Regions from separate parts of the Paenibacillus sp. FSL H8-0168 genome, predicted to be linked through region 2. Evidence: predicted binding sites of a transcription regulator. Region 2 holds the regulator's gene; the other holds the start of a gene.
The links. The regulator LexA, encoded in region 2, represses DNA repair genes until DNA is damaged. The targets are predictions, from matches to a motif close to CGAACATATGTTCG.
Positions count from the first base shown of each region.

Region 1 (12,430 bases), 510 kb from region 2:
CAATAATTCCAGTTGATGATTCTATACAATAGCTATCATTGCATAGACTCTCTAACATTTGTTTCTCCGAATCTCTCATTGAAGCTTCAAACTTCGAGTATCTCAATAAACGAATGATATCACTAGAAGTACAAATCATTGAATTTGTACTGGTTACGAACTGCAAGTCAGGTAAATTCGACTCAATAAATACATAGCTTGGGAACAAAGGAGCCCATTCTTTCTTTACTATTCCTGCTACTTTAAAAAGTCTCTCTTGGAGAGGTATAAAGGGTTTGTAGACTTCAGAATCTAACCACTCATTAATAAGCTGCTTGACCTGTTCTTCCCTACCCGTTCGCACAAAAAACACGTACCAGCTCACTTAACTCATCTCCTATAAAAACGTACTGCCAAATCATCTTCTATAATGTCTACTACCCATATACATAGCTTCGCCCTTTCACTTATCCTACTTGATAAGCTACAATCTCTCACGATATATCCCTCATTAATGGTTAACGTGACCCGCCAGCGATTAACCACAGACAAGTTCCTTTATTTTTCATATAATCATATAATTGGAATAATGTTTTTCCATTATAATCCTCTACTCAAACCCTGTCAATTCACAGTTGATTGGGAACGGCCAAGTTCATCATTGGATTCGCAAACCTTTCTGAAAATGGCTCAATTTGAGGTCATTATTATCTTTCGAGTACAGCTTTTATGTTTCTAGCGGCTCATAAAAAGACTGATCTGGGTGCTTTATACTAGTGAACTTGAGCATCTGAGGCATGCACAAGCGATAGATCGTTATGTACTATTTTTTATATTCAATATTTTCTCTCACCATTAGAACTGGGCCACAATACAGACTCATTTGAAATCGAACAGGCCCTTTTGGTTCGGACGCATTCTAAATTTAATAAAAGATTCCTTACTCGTAAATTGAAAATAAATATTTTCATCCATGAGGTGATTGAGTGTAAAACCAGGCGCTTTACCAAATGAATGAGCAGGATAAATTTGAATAGAGTCATCAATTTCTCGCTTTATTTTTTGAACGCTATTATATAATTCTACCGAATCTCCTCCATTTGGGTCACAAAAGCCACAACCTTCAATGAAAATTGTATCCCCAGTAAATAAGCGATCTGACAACAGATAGCATACACTTCCCATGGTATGTCCGGGGGTCAAAAGACTTTTAATTTCCGTTTCACCAACCTTGATTGAATCCTTGTCTTTAATTGAATGTAAATTTCTACATCTAAAATTATAAAAATCGATTTCGTTTGTTGACATGAATACTTGCGGGTTATATTTTTCTAGGAGTGGATTTACCAAATTAATATGATCCCAATGTGAGTGAGTTAATAGTATCGCTTTGAGATCGCCATTCAATTGTTGAAGATAGGACTCTACTTTCAGTAAATCCCATGATGGGTCAACAATAGCTATGTCTCTTGTTTTCTCATCCATTACAAAATATACATAGTTAATGAAATTCATAAAACAAACTCTTAACTGTTCCATATGATAAGTCAGATTCATATCAGCTTCACTGAACCACCTTCCCAATAGTTAATTAAAAACAACAACATTCTGTTTGAAGGATTTTTACCCCTTCATTTTTGGAGATAATTTACACTCAATTATAAAGCTCCCCATTTCGTGGTACCTACGATTATAACCATTGATGCAATAGAAAGGCTCCGACTCTCTGTTACAAGATCGCTTAATCTTGCCAAAATAAAAAAACGCCTCTCCGTATGTTAACGGTGAGACGTTTTTTGTTGATCCTGCGTACCTGCTGAATGCTCCACTGCAGCTACAAGCTCTCTCATTATTTTCGTTCATTTAACTTTGATGTGTCCGTGGTAATTCAAGGATGCCGAGGACCGGGATCGAACCTGTACGGTAGTCACCTACCGCAGGATTTTAAAACATGAGTTTTCAATATACTGTACTGGCATACAGTTCCAAAATCCAGCATTCTCAAGGCTTTTGTGTGTTCGTATATGTTCTCATTTGGACTGTATTCTACACAAAATACTACAGTCTGTCCCCAATAAAAAGAGCAGAAGGGATTAATTCCTTACTGCTCTTTTTGCCTTCTACTAAATACAAAATCATTATCCGCCGACCACTAGGTTAGCGGGTAGTATCTTTTGCCGTATGTGTTGTCTTACCTCATGCACACTATCGTTTTTTGTACACTGTAATCTAATTTCTATCCTCCAACGCATCCTAGGAAAAAGCCAGTTTATTATAAACCGTGATAATTATTCCGAAATTAAAAAATGATACACAGTATACATTCTTAATGACTCTCTGGTTCTGAATAAGCTTGGACTACTTTTTTATGAGTAGTACCTTAGGCTTAAACTATTCCATCCGTTCCCGCTCCTCACTATGAATTAACAGGACATGGTTATGAAGAAAAATTCGTGATAATATCTATGTCATAGTAAGTAGATATGAATTAATTGTTTGGAGGGATAATTTTGACTAAAATTCACCAAAAGTTGACAGAATTAATTGGAAATACTCCTTTGTTAGCACTGTTGAACTACAGCCAAATCCAAAATATTGAGGCAAGCGTGGTAGCAAAGTTGGAATATTTAAATCCGGCTGGTAGCGTTAAGGACCGCATTGGATATGCTATGATTAAAGACGCTGAGGAGAAGGGCTTAATCAATAAAGACTCCGTTATTATCGAGCCGACAAGTGGAAATACTGGAATCGGACTTGCATTTGCAGCTGCGTCTCTTGGATATAAACTTATAATTACACTTCCTGAAACGTTTAGTATCGAACGTCGTAAGCTTTTGACTGCGTTCGGTGCTGAGCTTGTGTTAACACCGGGATCCGAGGGGATGAGAGGCGCTATCAAGCGTGCTGAGCTCTTAGCTGCCGAAATACCGAACTCTTTCATACCACAGCAATTCAGCAATCCTGCCAATCCAGAAATTCATCGCAAAACTACAGCGGAGGAAATCTGGCAGGATACAGACGGCGGTGTAGATATTTTTATCGCGGGCGTAGGTACAGGTGGAACTATTTCGGGCGTTGGCCAAGTATTGAAGGAACGAAAACCTTCTGTAAAAGTGATAGCCGTCGAACCGTTCGATTCACCAGTGCTGTCTGGCGGTACTCCAGGTTCACATCAACTACAAGGACTCGGTGCTGGTTTCATTCCAAATAACTTTAATGAAGAATATGTGGATGAGGTTTTCAAAGTTAAAAACGAAGATGCGTTTGAAACTGCACGCCTGCTTGCCAAAACAGAAGGGCTGCTTGTTGGTATTTCTTCTGGGGCTGCGGTTTATGCAGCAACACAAATTGCGAAACTTCCAGAAAACAAAGGCAAGATGATCGTGGTCATATTACCTGATACAGGTGAGCGTTATTTATCCACTCCGCTTTTCTCACACGTAGAATTATAAAACGCCGAAGGCAGGGATCCTCCTGCCTCATTTGTTAATTTTCCAGCCACGACAAGCAAGAGCCTATAGAATTGCTTCATTAACCTAAATTGATACCTTTCTTCGCCAGCGGTCCATTTTTCGCACAACGAATGGACCGCTAGCGAAGAAAAAGTTACCTTGGCCCAGCGCGATGTCATTGTAGCTCATCAGGCTTTTTCTGTAAAAGTGAGCTTCTCCGTAATAGTCTTGTACCACTCTGTAAGCCTCTTTCTTTAACTTGATGCGGGTGTAACGCATCATCATCAGGAAGTCTTCGATTGCGATATGAGGATCTGCTTTTTTAGTTAATCAGCTAAAACACTAGCGTCAAATGCTCCTAGAAAGACTTCGACTTGAAATGTCGTAGGTAAGGCGGTTGAAAATATTTCTTGTTTGTTGGATAACGTCAGTAGAATATTTACTCCCCTTAGATTTTTGCTAGATACTTGCTGAAATGATATCCTCCAACTTGTTCCAACTAAAATCATCCTCGCCACGAAACAGTTTCACTTCCCTGCGAGCAGTATTTATAGACATGATTACACCTGTGAGTTCTTCGTCATCGAACGGGCTAAAAACCACTATCGATATAGGTTGACGTGTGTTGTAAGAGACTATGATCGCCTGCTCAATTAGCTGCACTTCTTGATCATCAAGTTCAGGCTTACCACGCCGTTGGCGATCTTTCATAAGCTTCAGGCATGCTTCCTTATGTTTAGGGATGATTATCCGACTGCTTTCCCATAATCCATTGCCCTCAAGTTTCTTTCCCATGTATACAGCCTCCTGATGTGTTATGTAGAAATCATATTCCGAACATACGTTCTAGACAAGGCTTTTTGTATGCCGAATCCAAAACTTTTGTCCTAGAAAAATATTCCTAGGTCTGATAGACTACACGAAAATACAAAATCAGGGGGATAATATGAAAATTGTAACAGGTATATTGGTGGCTGCCGCGTTTCTAACGCTTGCAGCTTGCTCGCCTAAACAAACTGCCACAACAAATGACACTAAACCAGCTACTACGCCAACGAATACTGCCGCACCAGCAGCACCAGTGGAACAAAAGCAAGAAGATACGGTTACACCTATTAAAAAGGGCGAGACAGTTACAATACAAGATTTCGCTGATATAACAGTAACGGGAAATAAGATTTCGAAAAAAATCGAACCCTCTAAACCGGGAGACTTCCACACACTATACAAATCCAAAGAAACAGACTCCACCTTCTTTGCTCTAATCATTAAAGCCAAAAATCTTGGGACAGAAGGTATTAAAGCGGATAAAATAGCGGAAGTAAACCTAAAATTTGATAACAAATATGATTATGATACATTCAGTACTATTGAGGAACGTGGTGGTGAAGACTTTACTTACACCAACATAACTAGCGTAGACCCACTTAAAACGGGAACACTGTACTATCTTTCAGAGATCCCCAATGAGGTGGCTAAAAGTGATAAGCCATTAAAAGCAGAGATAAAGATTCAGGATAAAGTTTACGAATATACGATCAGATAAAAAACAACCCCTGAGCAATCCGGGGTTTTAATCTACTGTCAGCAGAAACCAAAGTATTTGACTGAGTGTCTTTATTCCATGCGACCTTTCGAATTGTCATACCGCTAGATTTCATAAAATAAGTTTTAGACGGACTTAGAAATTGGAACAGCGACAACTAAGGACGAGAAGATAAAGTCCTAGACTGTCGCTGTTCCATTGAACTAACGTATCCCGTTAGCGGAATAACATATACGAAATTCTGATATTTTTGTACAACAGTCTTAATGTTTGATTTTCCTTGAAGTCTTTTTTAAATAGAAATTGTAGGCTGGTGCAATGTGTAGGTTAGTAATATTACGTCGTCTATACCTACTATTTATTTCTAAAAATTTATATATTTTCTTATTCTCTATTTCGAATTTGCGTCTAACCTATTTTACCGATTTCGGCGGTAAACAATCTGTTGGCGGAAGTGGTAAAGAAGTTGATAGTAGAGCTTGACTGACCGAATATAAAATACGCCGTCGTTATGCCTCTCGTGCATCTTATCTATTTTGATGTCGTTTTATTCTGAATGCTGACATATGTGTCTCGATTGCATGAAACGACGGTTAATCACAGCAGAAACCGACATCCGCCCTCAAATAAAGGGCGCGATGTCGGCTTTAAACTTAACGGCCAAACTCCTTATTGATTATTTTATTGTGAGCCGGCTCCACTTCCGGAGCTACCGAGTTGATGCACGTTACCAAAATATGCTGCCCGCCTAGAGATCCGAAGGCTCTCGATTCAAATCCGAAAGTACCGCCGGCATGCCCCCAGTATGATTGCCCGTCAGCTGTTTTTATTTCATAAATCCCTAGTCCGACTTTACCTATAGGTGAATCTACTGTCGTGAGCATCTGGTTCATTATCTCTTGATTTAGAAGCTTTCCGCCCAACAGCGAACTGAAGAAGGTGGTCAAATCTTTGGTTGTTGAGACTATATCTCCGGCTGCATTTGCCCATGATTGATTCATTTCTGTTAAATCATACAAATGACCCGATCTGTCCATATTATATCCTGTGGCATGCTTACCTGGAATATCGTGACTATTTTCCATTACAAATGTCCCTGTCATCCCGAGCGGTTCGATCAACCGTTTCCTGATCTGCTCCGCATACGTCTCTCCTGTTACCTTCTGAATAATTTGACCGGCTAGTATAGTATTCATGTTCGAATAGTTCCAGCCCTTCCCTGGCGCATATACAGGCGGCTTTGCTAGTCCCATGCTGATAAGCTCGTCGGACGAATAGTAACGGAATGGATTTTGAGGCAAGGTAATATCTCGAAAATCAAGATCAGTATAGCTCGCAAGCCCGCTTGTATGGTTCAATAACTGACGAATTGTAATTTTATTGCCGTCATACCCATTACCCTTTATGACCCCCGGCAGCCATTTTTCGACCGAATCATCCAGGTTCAATTTTTTCTCCTGAGCCAACTGCAATACAACGGTAGCAGTGAATGTTTTCGTGATGCTTCCAATACGGAATGAAAAATCCGGCTCCACCGGGCGTGGTACTTCGAAACTGGCTGTACCCGTAGCGTAGGACCAGCGTTCCCCATCCTGTAGCCCGCCTGCCACGACACTTGGAACTCTTTTGTTGGTAACTACTTGATCCATGACGCGTTTGACTTCTTCCCGATGCTTTCTTTTCTTTTCTTTCTCGTTGAGTTCTTTTTTGGGTTCTTTTGCGAATTCCGACGATAAAATATTGTCGGTATTGGCTGCTTTATCGATAGCTTGATAAGTTTCCGTCTGACCCTCTGCGTGGACAGTTCCATAAGCCACTGTACCCGCCAATATGGCTATTAAAGTAAGTGCAACTCCTTTTCGAATGGTGAATGATTTCATAACGCATCGCTCCTATTATTTTGAATGTTGTTCTGCTTTACCCCCTCACCTTACCTCTGATATTGTTAAATCGAACAGTGATAAAACCGCCAAGCTTTTGATGACATCGTACTTGGACCTGTCACATATACCGCATGACAAACTGCCAACTGTCTTATATGACGTGCTTGCTAAGCTACGTTCTAACCGCTGTTACCCCACCCTCTTTCGCTTGACGGATCGGGAAGTTATATTGCATGATAGGTCTGAATCATTCGGAATTTGATTTACAAAAAAATATAAGAAGGTGTGCGTAATTCGTGTTCTCGATAATGAAAAAAAGGGTCTGGTATGATTGGATACTTGTGGCCATACGAACGCTTTGGCTGGTCATTATCGCAAGCGCTGGTTTTGTCGATCCGTCATTGACCGTTGTGTCGCTTTGGGTTGTACTTTCTCTCGCTTTCGTCGTTTATCTCGTTCCATTAATCATCCTCTATAGGAAAGAAGACTGGTATCTCACAATCGAAGTCACGGTAACGGGCTTTTTTTATCTTTATTTAGCCTACGCAGCCCCGGGATTGCTTTGGTCTTTTGTTTTACTCGTGATAACTATCGGCTTGACGAGCAGTCGAAGAACCTATGTGTGGACAGGTATCCTTAGCGGAATCGTATTCCCGGCATTGAACGGTTGGATTGCTGATCGTCTCCCGTATGAGTTTATCGTTAGCTGCAGCCTTGGTTTTGCCATCGGCTTCGCGTTTAATATTTTAATTCAGTCCCATAAGCAAGCCCGAATTATTCAAGAGCAAAAGCTGTTGCTGGAGCAGCATATTAAGCGGATTGAGGAACTTACGCTGATGGAGGAGCGCAGCCGGCTGTCACATGAGCTGAATGACACGATTGGCCATACGCTTACCTCGCTCATCGTCGGCGTCGAATCACTGCGTTCGTCCGTACCAGATGCGCAAATAGAGAGGATCAATTCGCTTGTCGGAATCGCCCAACACAGTCTGGTTGATATCCGAAAGCATCTGCATCAGCTCTCTCATACTCCGTTGAACCATTCGTTAAGTGAATCGCTGCGGCAATTAACTGAAGATTTTATGAAGTCAACAGGTATAACGGTCAAATTCCGTGTGATCGGTAGTGAGACTCTCGTTATGCAAAAAATAAACATTTGTTTATATCGTTGCCTGCAAGAATCTCTAACCAACGTGGTTCGGCACGGCAAGGCGAGCATGATATCCGTTCAGTTACATTTCAATAGTCAGCAGCTTCGATTACAGATCGAAGATAACGGCATCGGAATGGAAGAAATCCAATTTGGATCTGGGCTCAATGGAATGAAGGAACGACTTGAACTATTTCACGGCACGTTGTCCGTGCATTCTGAATCAGGACAAGGAACTTTCGTCATATGTAATATTCCGTTGCAGACAGAGCCTGCACATGATGCGATCCGTCTGCTGATCGTTGATGACCAGTTGATCATTACCGACAGCTTGAAGCAAATTTTGGATCAGCATGCTGATTTTAACGTCGTTGGTACAGCCAGGGACGGGCGCGAAGCATTAGAACATTGTGATCGCTCCCAACCAGATATCGTGCTAATGGATATTCGTATGCAAGGAATGGGCGGGATTGAAGCTTTAGTTGAGATGAAACAACGATGGCCTGATATGAAGGTTGTATTCATGACAACGTTTAAGGATTCCTTGCAGGCAGCAACTGCATTGGAGCGCGGGGCAGAAGGCTACATGCTGAAGTCGATTCATCCGCGGGAGATGAAGGAAGCCTTGAAACTTATTTATAATGGAGGAACCTGGATCGACCAATCGGTCGCTACGCGAGTTTTCGAAGAGATGAAGCGTCAACGTGAGCAGTTGGAGAAAATCGGTTCAAGTCAGGGAAACTACCCGTACGGGCTTACGAAACGCGAGATGGAGATTCTAGAGCATCTGTCGAGCGGTCTGCGCTACAAATCGATTGCCGCCAAGCTATTTTTATCGGAGGGAACGATCCGCAATTACTGCTCGATTCTCTACTCGAAACTCGGCGTCAACAACCGTGAAGAAGCATTAGAAATGGCGCGAATGAAGAATATCGTGTAGCTGGGGAACTTCCCGATGGTACTCACGCTATAGGGGTCACGTGCTGTTCTTTCAAAAAATGGGCCAGGTTCAACCAGTAGTGGTCGGTCGGTTCCATGCCAACGATGACGTCCTGAAACCCTTCTCCGTAGCAATCTTTCTGAACCAGCTAACGAACAATTCAAAGCCTTCACGGTCGTTCTCAAACGTAATAGCCTTCCCGAACTCGACTCCGCGGTAGTCTTGTGCCCGGGCGACATGTTTGAATTTAGCGATGTCTACACCGATAATAAGGTAGAAGAAGTGATTTGATTAATACGTTCATTTTGAGTAGAATTCATCTTGTACTCTCCTTGGTTTGTTTTTGGATCCAGTCGCTGGCCAGCATCATGGACCCATTTACATCATACCAAGGAGTCTTTTTCATTCTGAAACCTCTTATTTCAACATAATAGGAATGCTGCCCGTTCGTATTATGTGATCAACCAGTTCTTTGTGGTTGGTTCTTTTTTTATTTTAGTTTAAGGATTGTAGGTGAGCTTAAAAGGCGATGATGCCGAATATATTAATGCCTTGCCTTCAACTGTTATTAAACTTCAGTTTCTGCTTCTTGTGCTTTCTGACTCCCTTACTCTTCGACTTCTCTGACTCGTCGGTAAAAAGTCGTCCTCTTCATATCGATCTGTCGCATAGCCTCGGTTGCAGTTATCAGTCCGTCCTTCCGCTTCTGTTACTACGGATAATGTCAGACCCGCCGCAGATGTCTCTCAAGAGCAGGAAACTGTAGAGTATCCGCTCAAATCTGCAGAAGAGTGTTGGGAAAATTACTTGAACAGCCTTGGCACTGAAGTTGCAACGGCCTTCTGATGACATCATCGAGGCCGCTAAAGCGTCCATGTTCTGAATTTTATACCCCCACAAAGAAGAACACGCCGTTATCCGGATTTATCAGCAGATTGAGTGTCCATTCACCGGAAGGCTCTTCGACTCAATGGACGAACTCGTACGCGAAACTATTCTGCATCTCATCGAGGAGTTAACCGCCGAGGAATAGCGTGATCCTGAACGAACAGCAGCGGATAGCTTCCAGGAGGAGAAACAATATCTTAACCACATTAGACTAAATACAGGTCATGTTCGGCGGACCTGTCTGGGCGAGGTGAATCAGAAACTTTATGCGATCTTGAAACGAGTTTGGAAAGACTCCTTCGACCCTGAAGGGGTGAAGCTGGAAGGATATCGATTCAAGAGTTTAAACCAAGTTGGCCACAGTCGGAACTATTTATAATAAAAAAGGAATGCCGGTTTTAACGACGATCTGTAGCAAATGGGATGACGGAACGGGTCTGGAAAACACTCCATAATAGTTCTTATCTTCCGCTTGCGACCCAATCTAATAAGCCTCCTCCCACTGCTCCATATGTGGCAGATCAGTTGCAGATTGGTTTCATGCAAAATGATTCGATGGCATGGAGAGAAGAATTCTCACGATGTTTTGGTTGGGTGCTGCAGCTCGCCTACGAAGATCCGCGTTGCAGCGCTTGGCCATCCTCGTAGCCATAAGTCGTTGAAAGTCTAAAGCTTGTCATTACAATGCACAGTAGGGAGTATAACAAGGTTATTAATTAAATTTACATATAGTAACAACTACTTTTGCGGGTGGTGTCAGCTTCGCTGGTACTTGGCCTGTTGATAAGGATGAAAATTGTAACTCGCGAATATAATATAGATTATGTGAAAACGTTAGAGAATAATAAAATTATCAAAAATGATCTGTCCTACATTCTCTTTAAGGGTCGGACGCTAAAGACTCACAAGTAAAAAGGTACTTTTACATGTAGAGCGGAATGGATAAACAGTAAATCTGATCCTTTCTAGTATCAAATTTACTGTTTAATATTAGCTTTATGAATTTCAAACTCCTTACGCTCATATAAAAACTAAACCTACTTCAATATCAATTAGGGGACAAACTTGATAAATAGTGATTACTTTCTCCGTTGCAACAGCATTTGTTGGGTAGCAGCAACTTCCTCGTGTAAATCTTCGTTTGTAAAATGAAAATGCTGGCTGTACTGAATCACGACTTGTTCTAAACCAAACCTTTTAGTAGCCAATAAATCGTATATCCATCACGAACATACCACCTGGAATAATGAAATGAAACGACAATAGGCATGAAGTGGCCGTGCAAGTCATAGTATTCGGCGGCTCGTTTTATTTTATCAAATGATGGTGTTGAAAAGTAAGAGGGAACATGAATGTCATGCACAGGAAGTATAATTTCGATGGGGTCTTTTTGTATGCTTTTGAAATTAATAATCTCCTTTGAAAAGAAAATTGTCATCAATGATATTTCTTTCTATTTCATCGTTATTCCTGCATAACTCCCTTTGCTTTTTTGCACCTGCCTCACCCTATACGGTAGAGCCGGATAATCTCTTGCTTTTTATTTCAGCTTCCCCCTATGTTTGTATTTAGTAGTACCGCTGTTTGCACCCAAAGCGTCTTCTTGTCTACTATGCTCTTTTCCTGATATCGATTCATAATACCCGGCCTGATTTGCAGCGTCCCAATACGATCCGCAGCCGGAAAACCTTCGATCACTGGGAGCTGGATACGGTCGTTTCCAGCCGAGGGAAGAGTAAGCTTGCGTCGACACATCATGGAGGCAAAAACACGTTTTTACCAAGTGATTAAATGACGATCGCACGGCATTATCGATGAAGTTCGCGTTTGGCTTACTAGCGGCTCAGTATCCGATGTCTGCGATTCGGAGCGCGACCGTGGGCGAGGGAAAGAATTCGTCTGTCACAGAGAGTTGGAACGGCTGTACGGCGTGGGTGTCTATTTCGCCGACCTGTACTCATCCTGGCAACGAGACTTCAACGAGAATGCTAAGTCTTGAGCGTGAATTCATCTCAAAGGGTCATAACTTCGCTCAGGTGACAGATGCTGATCTGGAACAGGCTCTCGCCCTGATTAACAACCGACCCCGAAAAACTTAAGATGGAAGTCCTCTCACGAATCGTTTCAGGAGGAACTGTTGTACTTGTCTTGACAATCCGTCTATTAAAAAAGGTGAAAGAAAACCATCATTTCACTGGTTTTCTTTCATCTTTTACGGTTTAAAGCTTTTTCAGTAGCTTATATAATGAATTTATTCAAACCGTAAATTTCCATCAGTTATTATAAATCCAAATGTTTTACTTAAGGCTTGTAACTCACTTTCATTAACTTCCGTTATTTTGATTATCTTATTGTTATCGTCTCTAATCACCTTTGAAATCGGATTTACCTTTAGCATCATAGTAAAAATTATTTGATCTACCTTCATTTTTTATATCCTTATCAACAAACAATCTGACTTGCTTGTCATGGAAGAGAAATCTGTCCTCTTTCTTATCATAAGTTAGACCATAGGCAATGTAATCCTTTAAAGAATCATAATTAAAATCGGCACCTTCACCAGCTTCTTGTGCTGAGGTAGATGAACTGAGG
Region 1 covers NZ_CP151948.1:3,742,073-3,754,502, forward strand. Annotated here, with positions in the region: gene loaP (antiterminator LoaP) at 1-364, opposite strand, end outside; gene MHI21_RS16420 (MBL fold metallo-hydrolase) at 859-1,536, opposite strand; gene cysK (cysteine synthase A) at 2,490-3,431, shown strand; gene MHI21_RS16430 (YolD-like family protein) at 3,891-4,226, opposite strand; gene MHI21_RS16435 (bZIP transcription factor) at 4,378-4,977, shown strand; gene MHI21_RS16440 (serine hydrolase domain-containing protein) at 5,631-6,857, opposite strand; gene MHI21_RS16445 (hybrid sensor histidine kinase/response regulator transcription factor) at 7,157-8,950, shown strand; partial or broken gene MHI21_RS16450 (transposase) at 9,003-9,270, opposite strand; gene MHI21_RS16455 (hypothetical protein) at 12,366-12,430, opposite strand, start outside.
Region 1: a site for LexA is predicted at 4,266-4,279, ahead of MHI21_RS16430 (YolD-like family protein). Genes of this name have one in related genera too.

Region 2 (12,430 bases):
CAGCGCATCATATGTAAATTGACGATCTATCCCCTGCACCACATAATCAGGATGGTTCTCAACAAGCTGCAAACCGGCTCCTGTGAGTGCATCGCGTAATCCTGTTTCACCAATACAATATACACGAGCTCCAGGACTTTGCTGTGCAACATATTGTGCAGCTGCTAACGCCGAAGTATATACTTCATGGCTGGCCGCTTCAATTCCCATACCAATCAAATGCTCAGCCACCGAATCGGGTGTACGTGAAGCATTGTTTGTAACATAAGCATAAGGTATCTGGTCTGTACGCAATCGGGATATGAACAGATCCGCACCCTTGATCATCCGATTTCCATGATAAAGTGTTCCATCCAGATCAATTAGTAACGATTTTATCGCAATCCCCTCCCCCACTTCAAATCCATTCACATCTTAGCATTAAAAATTATAATTCATCCCATGAACTATGTTCTCCTTCTTATTTAACCACCTTAATTATTCAGGTCATAAAATAATCGGCCGTCTCTATTCATCTCATCTATCTTAAGTCAAAAATGCGTATGAAGTCCATGAATTGCTGGTAAACCGTCCAAAATAGTGCCATTCCTCGCTAAAACCCGTCGCTTTCACATGACATAAGTTCACTTCTTCGTCGAAATCCATCGAAGGCGCTATTTCCTCAAAGGAAATCTCCTGTATTTCCTGGTCATGCTCAAGAAGTATAATCCTTTAAATTCGATATATAGAAACTCGAATATGACACGCCTCCATATGTGGTAGAACAAATTCATCCCCCACCACCCTGCACGGGTTCTCATCTCTTGTCGCATCCTGCGCTTTCCCGGAAAATAATTTCGGTGAAAAACAAAGGCACCGAGGCAAGCCCCGGCACCCATGCACATATCTTCTCCAATCGTTTATTAACCGATATCGGGTACCGGTAACAACACATGCTGCTCCGCAAGCAATGAATTAGGAAATATGCTTTGCGCTTCCTCCAGCAATGGCTGAAGCTGCTCCTGATCTTTATACCTAGAACTAAAATGCGTCATGATTAACTGACCCGCACCTGCGGCTTTTGCAGCTTCCGCTGCCTGAAGCGCTGTACTATGATGATACTCGTAAGCTGTATCTGCCAGTTCATGCAGAAAAGTGGCTTCATGAACGACGACAGTTGCATCTTGAGCCAGCACTACCGTATTCGGACAAGGTCTCGTATCCCCTAAAATCGTGATGATACGCCCTTTTTTCGGCGAACCCAGTACATCCTGAGGATGCAAAATAACTCCACCCTCTACCTCCACGCTTTCCCCACGCTTTAACTTACCGTACACCGGGCCAGGCTTAATACCATATCGCTCCAACAGCTCTTGGTTAAGCTTACCGGGCTTATCCATCTCTACAACTCGGTAGCCATAGCTGTCAATCCGATGATCCAGCAAAGCTGACTCTACCCGGAATTGTCCGTCATCAAACAGAACCCCGCCCGTATGCTCCACAATATGTAGTTGGTAATTGATACGCGATTGGCTGATCCCTAAAGATAGCTCTATATATTGCTGGATTCCAGGCGGCCCATATACCGTCAGTGGTGTCGTTCCCCCTTGATACGCTCTGCTCGACAGCAGTCCCGGCAGACCAAAAAGATGATCCCCATGCAAATGGGTGATAAATATTTTTTCAAGTCTGCTTAGTTTGAGCGGCGAACGCAATACCTCTTGTTGAGTGCCTTCGCCGCAGTCGAACAGCCACATGCTTCTTCGTTCTTCCAGCAAACGAAGAGCGATGGACGTTACATTTCGCTGAATCGTAGGCACCCCTGCATTTGTACCGAGAAAATAAAATTCCATAACATTAACCTTCTTCCTGCTGACCAGCAAAAAACCTCCGAAGCTCGGAGGGTATTTGCTATCCCATCTGATAAAGGTGTTAAACCTTTTCGACGTTAAAATACTGCGCCTGAGGGTGGCTGAACACCATGGCTGATACAGAAGCCTCCGGTTCCATCATAAACCCTTCCGTCAGCTCAACGCCAATATCCTCAGGTTTTAACAACTGGAACAACGGCCCCTGATCCTCTAGATCTGGACATGCCGGATAGCCAAAGGATACCCGAATGCCTTGATATCTGGCACCGTGTCGCTGTTTCATTGTCATATCGGCAGGGTCCGGGAACCCCCAGCTATCCCTGATAATATGGTGAAGCCGTTCCGCTAACCCTTCTGCTACTTCGAGTGCTACCGCTTGAAGTGCATGCGAGCGCAGATAATCTCCTTTATCTTTCCACTGGGTAGATATCTGCTGAATCCCATGACCAGCTGTAACGACCATGAAACCTACATAGTCCATAACCCCGGATTCCACTGATTTCAAGAAATCAGCCAGACATAGATAAGGCTCTACCTGCTGGCGCGGGAATGTAAATGTGTGCAGTACCTTGCTCACATCCGACGGATCATAGATCAGAATTTGATCTCCTTGGGACTGCGCTGGAAAGAACCGATACATAGCATGTGCCTGGATGATTCCGTCTGTCACAGCTTCAAACATGATGCTGTCCACGGTTTCCTTCAACTGAATCGCTTTCGGATCTTCCGAAGCCAGCAGCTGTTCAACATTGCCTTTTAAACCAAGATGATGCCCCATTAGCATCTGCATATTCACGTAAGGCAAAATATAATTCAGTGGATAGTTGCGTAGTACATGGCGATCCGTATCTGGTGGAATATAAACGGGCAAATCCTGAGCAATATTAGAGCGCACAGCTCGAGTGAGCTTAGGGAGCGGCTTGGCTTCCACGACGATTGCCGCTTCCGCCTCCCGCTCAGCCTCCATGTCCTCAGCCATTTTTTTGCGGGACTCAGGATTCATAAGCTTATTGGCAATATCCAGACCATCCATAGCATCCTTTGCATAGGCAACCAGACCATCATACTCAGGACGGATACGATTTTTAGTGAACTTACGTGTTAAAGCAGCTCCACCCACCATTATTGGAATATCAATATTCGCATTTTTTAAATCCTGTGCGGTCAGCACCATTTGTTGTGCCGATTTAACAAGCAGTCCGGATAAGCCAATCATATCGGCCTTTTCTTCACGGTAAGCTTCAATAATGCGTTCTGGTGGTACTTTTATACCCAGATTCACGATATGGTAACCATTGTTGGATAGAATAATCTCCACCAGATTCTTACCAATGTCATGCACATCACCTTTGACTGTAGCCAACAAAATCTTACCTTTTACTGAGGATTCATTCTTCTCCATGAACGGCTCTAAATAGGCTACGGACGCCTTCATCACTTCAGCGCTTTGCAGAACCTCTGCAACAATCAGTTCGTTATTGTTAAACAGTCGTCCTACTTCCTCCATCCCCTTCATCAGCGGGCCATTAATAATTTCCAGCGAAGAATATTTCACGAGCGCCTGCTCCAGATCCGGAATGAGTCCCTCCTTACTTCCCTCGACTACATAGGAAGCCAGTCGTTCTTCGAGCGAAAGGTTTGATATCTTTTCTTTTTTCTCCACTTTCTTGTTACGGAAAGCTGCTACAAAAGCGGATAAAGTATCGTCATTTGTTTTATAGATCAAGTCTTCCGCAAGTTTCCGCTCATGCTCTGGAATGGATGCATAACGTTCAAGCTTCTCAGTGTTTACAATCGCATAGTCCAGACCTGCTTTGGTGCATTCATATAAATAGACGGAATTGAGCACTTCACGACCCGCTTCCGGCAAACCAAAAGATACGTTACTGATGCCCAGGATGGTATGTACCCCGGGAAGCGCTTCTTTAATAATGCGAATGCCCTCAATCGTTTCCTTAGCTGAACCGATATATTGCTCATCACCTGTTCCTACTGGAAATACGAGCGTATCAAAAATTAGATCCTCCGCTGCCAAACCGTAACGGTTCACCAACAGATCATAAGAACGTTTAGCTACCTCAAGCTTATCCTCACGTGAAATAGCCTGTCCGCGTTCATCAATGGTTCCAACAACAACAGCGGCGCCGTACTTATGAATAAGAGGAGCCATTTTCTCAAATTTCTCTTCACCATCCTCCAAATTAATGGAGTTAATAATCGCCTTACCTTGCGAATATTGAAGTGCTTTATCAATGACTTTAATATCCGTGGTATCAATCACCAAAGGTACTTTTACCTTGTTTACAACCAATTTCAAAAACGCTTCCATATCCGTCATTTCATCGCGATCCGGGTCCTGCACACAAATATCAATGACATGCGCTCCGCTTTTTACCTGAGCGCGGGCAATTTCAGATGCCTCTTCATATTTGCCTTCCACGATCAAACGCTTGAATTTGCGGGAGCCCAGAACATTCGTTCGTTCACCAACCATATACGGACGATTGTCCTGTTCAATATATACAGGCTCAATGCCTGATACGGCAGGAGGATGATGACCTACCAGCGGACGCGGCTCAAACTGAGCCATACTTTCACTCATAACTCGAATGTGCTCAGGCGTGGTACCACAACAACCCCCAGCAATATTCAGCCAGCCTTTTTCAGCGAAAGCAGCCATTTTACGTGCTAATGAATCAGGCGATTCATGGTATTGGCCATTTTCATCGGGCAAGCCCGCATTTGGATAACAGCTAATAGCTGCAGAGGACATTTCAGACAGAGAGCGAATATGATCACGCATAAACTCTGGACCTGTAGCACAATTCAACCCAATCGAAATTGGATGTAAATGTTCCAGCGATATGCAAAAGGATTCGATATTTTGTCCGGCCAACGTCGTTCCCATAGGCTCAATCGTGCCTGAAATCATTAGTGGAAGCTCGATACCTGTCTGCTCAAAAGCCTGCCGAATTCCGATGCTTCCAGCTTTGACGTTAAGCGTATCCTGTGAGGTCTCCAAAAGGAGTACATCCACGCCGCCTTCAATAAGCGCCAAAGCCTGCTCTTGATAGCTTTCAATCAGCTCAGCAAATGTAACACCACCTGTGACAGACAAGGTTTTCGTGGTTGGGCCCATAGCTCCTACTACAAAACGAGGCTTGTCCGCAGTGCTGTATTTATCCACCGCGTTACGCGCCAGTTTGGCTGCCACCAGATTAATTTCACGGGCACGTTCTGGTATATCGTAATCCGCCAAAACGACGGATGTTGCTCCAAATGTATTCGTTTCAATTAGGTCTGCTCCGGCCTTCAAGTAGGCTTCATGAATGCCTTGAATGACATCCGGTCTCGTTAAGACCAGCATTTCATTACAGCCCTCCAGCTCTTCCCCACCAAAATCATCGGGGGAAAGGTCTTCCTGTTGAATCATGGTGCCCATGGCCCCATCAAGAAGGAGTATTCTTCGTTGTAATGCATCCTGCAAGCTAACTTTATCCAAATTTCTTCACCCCCGCAAAACGTTAAATCCTAGTTTAGCAGAAACCGTATCATTTAGATAGATTGAAGTAAAAACATACGTTTTATACAGGTTGTTCTTTGTAAAAACGACTTCTCTAATCCATTTTTATAGTTTGTAGCATTACAGAACGTACTTAACCCTGACCCTTTAGCTATAGTCATTTGCATTATAAAATGTTGAAATCCTGTATTGTACAACGTTTCAAGACATGGTATTCTTTATACAACATTAATCCAAGTGGAAAAGAGGGAATAAGCATATGGCCGAAATCTTAATACGTAATACGAACGAGCGAATTAGCGGTGAAGAACAAGTACGTGAATTTCTGGAGAGTCACGAGATATTGTATGAACATTGGGATACTTCCAAATTGTCCGGGGAGCTGCAAGAGAACTTTACCTTAACAGATGATCAAAAGGCCGCTGTTCTCAAAACATTTGAACCCGAAATCAAGGATTTAGCCGCACGTCGCGGATATAAAATATGGGACGTTATCACTTTATCTGAAGCAACGCCGAATTTAGACGAGCTGCTGGCCAAGTTTGAGCAAATTCACACCCACACCGAGGATGAAATCCGTGCCATTGTCGCTGGTAAAGGCATCTTCATCATTAAAGGCCCTGAAGAGATCGGCTATTTTAACGTAGAGCTTTCACCGGGGGACGTTATCTCCGTACCTGAAAATATACCTCACTTCTTCACTTTAATGGAGAATCAAAAGATCGTCGCAATCCGATTGTTCATCGAAGAAAATGGCTGGATTGCCGAACCGTATGAAGACCCAACCTTCATTAAAGCATAATTACGAATTTATCCTTGTGTGAATAAAAAACTCCCTCTGCTCTGTAACAATCGAGCGAAGGGAGTTTTTTTAATACTCGTTTCTAAAGACTATGGATTTCTTACTTTAACGATTGAATAATTCCGTCCAATTCAGACAGATGCTTGATTTCGAACTTGGGCTTGATCTCTGTGGTATTGGTTTTAGCGTTCCGGTTCACCCACACCGAGTGTACACCTGCTGCCAACGCTCCTTGAATATCAGTCGTCAGCTTATCTCCTACCATTAAAGCATGTTCAGGCTCAATACCAAGAAGCCCCAAAGCATGCTGGAATATAGACGGATCAGGCTTGCCTCGACCAAATGAACCTGAAATGACAACATGATCAAAAAAAGGAGCTAATTGAGGAACTCCATCCAGTTTCTCCTGTTGTAGATCAGGGGAGCCATTTGTCAGCAATAACAGTTTGTAATGTCCCTTCAATTGTTCTAGAATCTCAAACGTTTCTTCATATACATGTGGACGCGCGCGTCTTTCCGAAGCAAATTGGATAGCCAGCTTTTCCGCCAACTTCTCATTATCTATCCCGAGTTGCAGGAGTCCTCTACGCCATGATTCCTTTCGATAAACAGGGGCCAACTGTTCCAATTGGCGGAATTCAGGTTGCTCACCTGCTGTAAAATTCGCCCACAATCCTTCAAACGGGTTAATGCCGATCATTTGAGTAAAACTAAAGGTTTCATAGGATTCATACAAAGCGCGTGCTTCCTTACGTACCGCTTCCTCCAGAGTTTTCGGATCAACGCCTGCTTCACGTGAGCCTGTTTGGCACGCTGCATCAAATGCCTCTTCTACACTACGTTCATCCCATAAAAGGGTATCATCAAGATCAAACATTACCGCCTGAATCGTCATCTGAATTATCCACTCTCTTTCCACAGTATATGTACACCTATTTGCTCGGTTAAGTATTTGAATCGTTATGTGTGCCCATATTAAGCAAGCGGCCGCAGCATGTTATATGAAATAACATCATACGGCCTTTATTAAAGAGCTACAGGCTAAATCAGTTATTTCTTGTCCACCTGTATCTGATTGGATAGCGCAAACTTCTCAAGTCGCTCTGCAATGGCATCCGTGTCATAGCGACCTAATGATTTTGTGAAAATGAAATTACCGCCCTTACCTTTTCTTTCAACGGTTACGTAACCCTTTTCAATCTTGATGGCTTTCATGTCCCCAGCCGTCATTGGACGTTCTCTACCACCTTTCAGCATATAGAGAGTATCCTTTCCCACTTTCAGATAAGGACGACGGATGAAAAAGATAACAGCCAGCATCAAGTAGAGGCCGAATACAAGCCAATCCATTCCTCGCATGCCAGTCTTAGTCAAAAAGTAACTCATAAGCATGTACAATACAGAAAGACCAGCCAGCATAATTGGCACAGTAATGTTACGGCCACGGAAAATATCCATTGCAGAACCTGCGCCATTAATGGTTTGAATGCCTTGCTTTTTGCGCGATTTATTTAAATGCGCTGTGTTTTTGCGTACTTTTCTTTCAAATGATCGGGCCATCTCTCAATTCCTTCCCAGATATATTACAATAAAACAATTGCCTCAAAGCTGATCTATATAGATACCGAGAACGGTACCTAAAACAAAAGGCAAATTGCAGGCTTGGGCGCTTTAACAACTTTAATGCTTCAGCCCGTCATTTCCCTTCGATGTATCATCGTCCACAAATTCAATCGTTTCAAGCTGCTGCCGAAAATTACGGCGAATGTTACCTAAATAAATTTCCCGAAGATTGGCGCGCTCTGTGGCTTCCTCTTCCGTCAAACCCTCGGATTTTGCTTTGCGCGCTAATTCATTGATGCGCTGAACTAAGCTGTCTATATCCAAATTGTGTCCCCTCCATAAAAGCAAAGATATAATACACTTTGACATGTAGAAAAGAGCTTGTCAAGGCTCCCGCATTACGCTCCCTGACAAGCTCTAATTGTCTATAGATCAGAAGTTAGGAAGCTTGAGTACCTGACCTGCCTGTACTCCCCGATCCTCCAAACCGTTAATCCGCACAATTCCTTCTATATATACCCGTGTATCCATTCGTTCCGGTTTATGATTTGCGGCAATCTCCCACAACGTATCTCCAGGTTGTACGGTCAGTTTAGTCACTTCTTCCTTGGAAGCTGAAGGTGCCGCGAAAACCGTAAGTACACCTGCCCCTGCAATCCAAGCAACAATCACTAAAATAAGAAGCTTAACTAAAAGAGTATTAGTAATAATTTGCATAAAATGCGCTCTACCCTCTTTTCGGGTCTCCTGCAAATTTTCTGAATTCATCGGAAAAATACTTTGATAAGTGCTATATTTCATCATTGGCTGCGACCTCCAAACGTTTGTTCTTATGTTTTCACAATATAACACGAACATTTGTTTTGTTCAATAGAAAAGAGAACAAAAGTTCGCGATTATTTTTAGGGATTATTTAGAACTTATGTTTGTACGAACGGAGGTTCTATGCTATAATTTTCCCAAACGTTACTAAATGGGGTTGATACGGTATGTCTAAGATTTCGAGCCGCCAGCAGGCCATTCTTGAATTTATCCGCAATGAAGTGCGTCTAAAGGGATACCCCCCTTCTGTACGCGAAATAGGCGAGGCTGTCGGATTGGCCTCCAGTTCTACGGTTCACGGTCATTTGGATCGTTTAGAGAAAAAAGGACTCATTCGACGCGATCCTACAAAACCACGGGCTATTGAGTTACTCGGTCAAGACGAATCGGATAACAGCAACTTGATTAATTACTCCATTAGTCGTGTCCCCGTCGTCGGCAAAGTAACTGCTGGCCTTCCTATTACGGCGACAGAAAATATTGAAGATTACTTTCCTCTTCCCCAACACTTTGTTGGTGAGGATAAAATATTCATGTTATCTGTTGTAGGCGAAAGCATGATTGAGGCTGGGATTGCTAACGGAGACTATGTAATCGTACGTCAGCAGCAGACCGCTGATAATGGCGATATTGTTGTAGCTATGACAGATGAAGACGAAGCTACAGTTAAAACCTTCTACAAAGAAAAAGATCATATCCGGCTTCAACCTGAAAATCCAGCCTTTGAACCGCTTCGCCTGACACACGTCAGCATTTTGGGCAAGGTTGTAGGACTCTTCCGGGACTTCCACTGATTTCTCGTTCTTTCTTCCCCGTTATTCTAACCACTAATACAAAACCGGCTGCCTAGGGCAAGCCGGTTTTGTATTGTTATTATGTATACTATGTATCTCACAACTATTTTTTCATTTCAGCAACCTATTCCTATTGTTTCTACTATAAAATCAGCCTCCTCATCTCAAATAATCACCCACTGATCTTGAGCAGCTATATTGATGGGCAAAACTAATAGATCTTTCTTTGTTTTAGATAAATATGGTATATTAATTACTCATAGCTCTGTAGGAGGAATTAAATGAAAAAAATTATAATTTCAGCGTTTGTTGTGATATTTATCGCCATAAACTGTGTAGTACCAACAATGGATCATTTGTATGCAGAAGAGAAATCACACATAACAACCTACGATCGTATTCAGTACATACAAATACTTATCCATTTCAGGTATTTAGAAAAGCAACTCGAAGCTGTAATTTCCGAAAGAAACAATTACCCAGAAGACAGCCAAGAATATAAACTGCTCTCTGAACAACTGAATCATATTCTTGCTCAAGAGGCGTACTACGAGAAAAAACTTAACACTCTTAATAGTAAATAATTTTCATACTAAACTGCATATTATTTATCTACACTATTAGACTCATGCCGACCTGCCTGTAACATTCTCCTGCAACGTAAAGTTGAAATGGCGAAGACAGGTTCGCATGAGTTTTTTGTTAACCATTAGGAATATAGGTACCAGCTTCTTTTTGCTTTTAATAGATTTATGCTGATACATTACTATCACAATTGACATAGTATATAGCAGACCTAAGCAAAGGAGATATGCAGATGATCAGAAATAGAGTTAAAACGTATAAGCATCGCATCGGAAAAAACAGATATCTGGTCGTTAAAGTCTTTCAAGCCGCAGCTGCTAAAACAGGAAGCGGAAATGCACTAGCAACCAATGCCTTGAATATCAAAATTTCCAAGCGTAAGCATAAACACCACTAAGATTCATCCGTACCTTCATTTCCTTGAAGGGAGGTGATCACATGAGCAGAAGACATTGCAGACGTGATTTGAGAAGAAGAAGATCAAACATCCGTTCGAATCAAAGAGCTGTTGCGCGTGCAAGAGGTAACGCACTGGCTGTTAATCTGTTTAGCGTGAATGATAGACAACGCAGACGTTAATAATCGTTTTCAAGCAAAAGCAGGAAGGATTCTTCCTGCTTTTTTTTTAGTGTTAAACAGCACACCTAACTACTGCTATGAATCGTTGAAGCAAGCGGACGAGATCGTAGAATATCACACATAGTTGAACAGTCGCTACAATTTTGCTCTTTTTATAAATCTAACAGACAGGAAATGGTGGTTCTCTTTTAGAATAGTGTGCATAGAGAAATTAAACCAGGAGGAGACAAGCCATAATAATTAAAATGTCACTTTCGAATATGGGAGATTTTAAGAAGTCAAATGAGAATAACGGCTTTATTGTGTCAGGAAGGATTATACCTAAATACGAGAACGATAATTGGACATATATAGAAGAAAGTTTCCCCGAACCATATTTTAAACAGTATGAGGATGATGACGTCGACATCAGTTATATTGATGAACAAGGAAAATCTATTTTTTTATATTATGATGAGAACGACTGTGTTGGGCAAATTAAACTTTGTACTAATTGGAATGGCTATGCTCTAATTGAGGATATTGCCGTCGCTAAAGACTGGAGACACAAGGGAATCGGAGCAGCCTTATTGAGTAAAGCAACCGAGTGGGCTAAGCAGAATAACCTTGTTGGTCTTATGCTTGAAAAACAGGATGTGAATGTTTTAGCTTGTCGATTCTATGCTAAAAATAACTTTGTAATCGGCGGAGTTGATACTATGCTATATTCTAGCTTTTTCACAGCCCATGAAAAAGCGATTTTTTGGTATTATAAGTTTAAGCATTCAAATTAGCCTAAAATCAAACTGATCAGCAAACAAAGCTCTGCCAACCAATTAAGGTTAGCAGAGCTTTTGATTTATTTAGAGTATCCACTTACTTCAAACGTGAGGATGCGATCATTTTCAGCATGTAATCCTTTTCTGCTCTTATCAGGAATCTGAAACTGAACGTCTATATACAATAACAGTTAAAATCCCGCTAATTATAATGACCACTGTAAAAATCAATAACATATTGCTATATAAATAAGCAGATGGAAAATTAATGATTGGTATAAATTTTTGATGAATAAAACGTATTGATAATAAGCCTCCTACAACTGAAATCCCTGTTCCTTCTGATAAAAAGCTTATAAAATTAAGCAAGCTCATTCCTGCGCCAGCTTCTTCTTGTCTTTAACTACTTGAAACAATAGTGGATATTACTGTTTTAATAAAAGAAAGACCACCGAAAACAAAGACTATAATAATAGACATCAGCCAAGGTATCATTTCAATAAAGAAAGCAGCTATCAAAAAGCTGATGGCAAGAAATGCAACGCCGACTGCTAGCACATGTAAGGAACCTTTCTTATCAACAAGTGCTCCTCCAAGGAAACCAAAGAAAATAACACTCATCGTTCCAGGAAAAATAATTCCACTGCCAATCATTGCGGTACTTAAGTGATGAACGTCTTTCATCATATAAGGGACCATAGAAACAAATCCAGCTACGGTACCAAACATAAGTCCGCCACAAAGGATTCCTATCATAAATGCAGTATTTTTCCCCAATGAAGGATCAACAAAAGGATTGGTTACTTGTCTGATATGTTTTAAAAAGATCAAGAAGAAAAGAATACTTATCACCAGAAAAGAAATTCTGTAAGACGTTGTATACAACATAAACATTACAATGCCTAGAGATATAAGCACGATTCCTGCAATGTCAAGTGAACCCTTTGATATGACTTCCTTTTTCAATAATTTTATCAGGAAGGGAACAGTGACAAACGTTAGAACAGGAAGAAGCAGTAAATGAGACCAATGAATATAATGAGCAATCATCCCACCAATAGCCGGTCCTATCCCTTCACCCATTGCTACGATAGACCCGATGAGGCCATATGCCTTGCCCCTGTTTTCTTTTGGGATATAGCGAGCAACTACGA
Region 2 covers NZ_CP151948.1:3,230,109-3,242,538, forward strand. Annotated here, with positions in the region: gene MHI21_RS14235 (TIGR01457 family HAD-type hydrolase) at 1-396, opposite strand, end outside; gene rnz (ribonuclease Z) at 903-1,832, opposite strand; gene metH (methionine synthase) at 1,912-5,352, opposite strand; gene MHI21_RS14250 (cupin domain-containing protein) at 5,633-6,175, shown strand; gene MHI21_RS14255 (HAD family hydrolase) at 6,276-7,070, opposite strand; gene MHI21_RS14260 (hypothetical protein) at 7,226-7,735, opposite strand; gene MHI21_RS14265 (DUF896 domain-containing protein) at 7,856-8,062, opposite strand; gene MHI21_RS14270 (LysM peptidoglycan-binding domain-containing protein) at 8,171-8,539, opposite strand; gene lexA (transcriptional repressor LexA) at 8,728-9,354, shown strand; gene MHI21_RS14280 (hypothetical protein) at 9,636-9,938, shown strand; gene MHI21_RS14285 (hypothetical protein) at 10,172-10,336, shown strand; gene MHI21_RS14290 (hypothetical protein) at 10,378-10,518, shown strand; gene MHI21_RS14295 (GNAT family N-acetyltransferase) at 10,752-11,291, shown strand; partial or broken gene tet (Tet(L)/Tet(K)/Tet(45) family tetracycline efflux MFS transporter) at 11,430-12,430, opposite strand, start outside.